2 regions of the Streptomyces sp. NPDC031049 genome follow, and region 1 is predicted to be linked to the other one. Evidence: riboswitches for the same ligand, from Rfam matches in the RefSeq annotation. Region 1 holds a riboswitch; the other holds the start of a gene.

Region 1 (2,190 bases):
CGAGCCGGAGAGGCCGACCTGCTGGCCCGCGCTCACGGACTGGCCGCTGGAGACGGAGAGCGAGGACAGGTGGGCGTACTGGGCGTAGTGGCCGTCGGCGAGCCGGATGACGACCTGGTTGCCGTAGGCACCGGCCCAGCCGGCCGAGACGACGGTGCCCGAGCCCACGGCCTTCAGGGAGGTGCCGGTGGGGACGGCGAAGTCGACGCCGGTGTGGTAACCGCTGGACCACATGCTGCCCGACTGGCGGTACGGCGTCCCGAGGGTGCCGCCCGGCACCGGGGAGGCGAAACCGCTGGAGGCGGTGGAGGTGCCCGCGGACTGGGCCTTGGCGCCCTCGTCGGAGGACTCCTGCTGCGCGGCGCCCGAGGACGACTTCTCCTGGGCGGCAGACTTCGCCGGCTTGTCCGACTTGCTCTGCTTGCTGGACTTGCCGGACTTGCTCGACTTGTCCGCCATACCGGCGCCCGCCTCGGCCTTGCCGCCGATGGTGAGCTTCAGGCCCGGGTGGATGAGCGACGGGTCCTCGCCGACGGCCTGGAGGTTGTCGGCCCACAGCTGCTGCCAGCCGCCGGCGACGTCCTGCTCGTCGGCGATCTTCGCGAGGTAGTCGCCGGCGCGCACGGTGTAGGTGCTCTCGTCCGAGGACTTCCCGGCCTGGTCGAGGTTCTTGCCGGCGGCCTTCTGCTGGGCCACCGGAAGGGAACTCACGGCCTTTTCGGGCACGTTGTGCGCGGGAGCGGCGTGCGCTCCGGCGGCGCCGATGAACGGCAGCGCGAGCGCGGCGCCACCGGTGGAGGCCGCGGCGATGGTACGGGTCAGACGCTGGGTCTTGCTGCGACGGTGCTTACCCTTCGCGGGCATGGCGCATTCCTCTCCGGCGCCTGCGAGGTGAGCTGTCGGGTGCGGGCTGGAGATGCCCGGCCGTGCCGAAGCGCGGCTTTACCCCTAGCCGTTCCGGGAACCGGAACAGGCGGTTGTACCTGTGGGTCCCCCGCTCCTGCCGTGTACGGGTGATGGATGGGTGCGGGCTCCGGTCGGCGGCAGGATTAGGCGTCCGTCCGGATCGGTGGTGAACGTAAGGGACCAAGACGCACAGGAACAAGCGGCGGTTTCCGGATTCGGGGATTTCGCTTGATCCTTTGCCGGAATGCGCCGTCACACTCCGTCGATTCCTGGGCCGCCGTCACCCGCAAACATCCTTGAAAAGCACGTGAATTACGTGGACATGACGGGCAACGCACCGTCACGGATATGACGCTCCTCACGCACCCGTCCGCCAGCCTCCCTTATTCCAGAGCGAGTTGGAATGAAGGCACCAATTCGGACAGAAGGCCTGAAAGACTCAATGGAGAATTATCCGGTCGCCGTTCCTGCCGTTCCCCTGCCTGTGGACAACTCATTGCCCCAGGCAAGGGATGCCGTATCGTCGAGTCGGTGCCCGTCGACGAGCAGCGCCGGCGGGGCGGAGTGGGAGGAGTCCCCGTGACGCAGCAGGTCCCGTCGACCGAGCCGGAGCTGTCCGGTGTGCGCAATTTCCGTGACGTGGGCGGACTGCCGACCGCGGACGGCCGGCGGGTGCGGTACGGAGTGCTGTACCGCAGCGGTCACCTCGCGCACGCCACCGCGGAGGACGCCGCGTTCCTCGGCTCCCTGGGTCTGCACACGATCTTCGACTTCCGCAACGCGGCCGACCAGAAGCTGGAGGGCCCCGACGTCGCGCTGCCGGGCGTGCGCAATGTGAACCTGCCGCTGTCCGACCCCGCCGACGGCGCCGAGTTCTGGAAGATGATCCGCGACGGCGATCTGGACCAGCTCCGGGAGATCCTGGCGGACGACAAGGGCGCCCAGCGGATGATCGCCTCCTACCGCATGATCATCAAGGAGCGCACGGCGGAGCACTCCCAGGTGCTGCACGCCCTCGCCGAGGACAGCGTCCCCGCCCTGATGCACTGCGCGGCGGGCAAGGACCGGGCCGGTCTCTCGGTGGCGGTGACGCTGCTCGCCGTGGGCGTGGAGCGCGACGCCATCGTCGAGGACTACCTGAAGTCGGGCGCCGCGCACCGCCGCTACAAGGTGCGTCGCGGCGGCGACTCCGCCTCGGCCTACTCCCCCGAGGTCATGGAGCTGCTCAACCCCCTGTTCGACGCGCGCGCCGAGTATCTTCAGGCGGCCTTCGAGACGATCGAG
Region 2 (2,190 bases), on a different contig from region 1:
GGCCAGCCGGTCACCCACCCTGTGGACAGAACCGAGAGTAAATTGTTTCCGAACGGAACAAAAGATCCGGACCAATGGAACCCGGTCCGGACGCGACCCCGCCCCGGTGCGTACGGGGGAAGACGCACCGGGGCGGGAGGCGGAGGGACCGCTGCTTACTTCAGGTGCAGCTGCTGGCCCGGGTAGATGAGGTCGGCGTCCTCGACGATGTCGTCGTTGAGCTGGAACAGCTTCTCCCAGCCGCCCTCGACGCCGTGCTCGGCGGCGATGGAGCTGAGGGTGTCGCCCTTGACCACCTTGTACTCGCCGTCGCCCTTCTCGACCTTCTTGCCGGTCGGGGTGGTGACGGTCTTCTTGCTCTCCTCGGCCTTGGGCGCGGCCGGGCGCTCCTGCGAACGGGAGGCCTTCTGCTCGGTCTCGCGGCTCTCCGTGGCGCCGGAGGAGCTGTTCGAGGAGCCGTTCGAGGAACCGCCGGTCCCGGTGGAGCCGCCACCGTTGTACGGGGTGCTGGACAGGTTCTTGCCGCAGACCGGCCAGGCGCCCTTGCCCTGGCCCGCGAGGACCTTCTCGGCGATCTCGATCTGCTGGGCCTTGGTGGCCTGGTCGGCGGTGGCCGCGTACTGGGTGCCGCCGTAGCCGGCCCAGGTGGAGGCGGAGAACTGAAGACCGCCGTAGTAGCCGTTGCCGGTGTTGATGGACCAGTTGCCGCCGGACTCGCACTGGGCGACGGCGTCCCACTCGGAGGCGGTGGCGGCGGAGGCGTTGCCGGCCGCCATCAGCGGGGCGGCGACGGCGGCGCCGGTGACGCCGGCGACGGCGATGGCGCGAGTGGCCTTGGACGGACGACGGTGCTTGCCCTTGCCGGAAAACAGCATGGTTGGATCCCCTCACCGACGCCTGCGAGGTGAGCTGTCGGGTTCGGGCCGGTTGAGTTGCCCGGCCGGGTCCCTTGCGGGACTCGGCTTCACCCCTAGCCGCTCGGACGCAACCGTCCTGCGCGGCACTTACCTTGGGTCCCCCGCTCCTGCCTGCGGCGCTTGACGCGACGACTGTTCCCGGACGGCCGCTGGCAGGATTCGGCGTTGCGGCAACCGGGGCCCGCGAATGGCGAGCGGTCATGACCGTAGCCACGCGCTCCGCGGATTTTCAAAGACGATCAGGGCTTCTGAGACCTATCTCTCACGGCGTTTAAAGCCGACATCAAGCCCGAACCGGGACACGAACTCCCGCTACTTTTCGCCCGATTCGGCACTCACTGCAAGCTTCTGACCGGGCAGAATGTGGTCGGGGTCGGCACCGACGGTCTCCTCGTTCGCGGCGTAGAGCGCACGCCACCCGCCGCTCAGCTCAAGGGAGTCCGCGATGCCCCAGAGGCTGTCGCCGGAGCGGACGGTGTACGTGCCGTCCGCGGCGTCGCGCGCGGCCGCGTCGCCGCGCGAGGCGTGCCGCCCGGCCGAGCCGTCCGCACGGCCGCCCCCGGCGCTCTCGTCCGCGCTCTCGCCGCGATGGCGGCCGGTGCCGGCCTGGCCCGTCTCGGCCGGGTCCGAAGGACCGGCGCCGTGGCCGGAGTTGTCCGAGTCGTCGCGCTTCGTGGTGGCCGGGTCGGAGGCGGAGCCGCTGGACGAACCGTTTTCGCCGGGCGTGTCGGACTCGACCGGTTCGTCCGCCCCGTCCGCTCCGTCCGCTCCCTCCGTCGCGGCGCCGGACGGAGCCGGCGGGCTCGCCGAGGGTGAGGAGCCGGAGTCCGGGGCGGTGGAGCCCGACTCGCCCGATCTATCCGGAGCATCCGAAGAGTCCGATGTGGGCGAGGTGGGCGAGGTGGGCTTTTTGGAGGTGTCGCTCCCCTGGTCCGACGACCCGTCATCCGCGGTGCCGCCGCCGACCGACGAGGGCGAGTCGTTCTCCAGTCCGGCGAGCAGTCCGCAGGTCGGCCACGCGGTGATGCCCTCGGCGGCGAGCAGCTTCTCGGCGACCGCTATCTGCTGGGCCCGGCTGGCCTGGTCGGCGCTCGACGCGTAGGCGAGCCCGCCGTAGGCCTCCCACTTGTCCTGGGTCAACTGCAGACCGCCGTAGTAGCCGTTGCCGCTGTTCTGGCTCCAGGCCCCGCCGGTCTCGCACTCGGCGACGCGGTCCCAGGCCGTGCCGTCGGCCGCGCTGGCACCGGAGGCCCCGAGGAGCGGGATCGCGATG

What was found. Region 1 has a riboswitch for cyclic di-AMP ahead of ACZ45Q_RS13675 (M23 family metallopeptidase). Riboswitches for the same ligand answer to the same signal wherever they lie in the genome.
Region 2: it holds a riboswitch for cyclic di-AMP, as region 1 does, so the genes downstream of both, ACZ45Q_RS25515 (transglycosylase family protein) here and ACZ45Q_RS13675 (M23 family metallopeptidase) in region 1, are expected to answer to the same signal.

Annotation. Positions count from the first base shown of each region.
Region 1 covers NZ_JBVIGC010000007.1:4,825-7,014, reverse strand. The annotation lists gene ACZ45Q_RS13675 (M23 family metallopeptidase) at 1-864, opposite strand, end outside; cyclic di-AMP (ydaO/yuaA leader) riboswitch at 869-1,026, opposite strand; gene ACZ45Q_RS13670 (tyrosine-protein phosphatase) at 1,486-2,190, shown strand, end outside.
Region 2 covers NZ_JBVIGC010000016.1:100,259-102,448, reverse strand. The annotation lists gene ACZ45Q_RS25515 (transglycosylase family protein) at 156-875, opposite strand; cyclic di-AMP (ydaO/yuaA leader) riboswitch at 880-1,046, opposite strand; gene ACZ45Q_RS25510 (LysM peptidoglycan-binding domain-containing protein) at 1,230-2,190, opposite strand, start outside.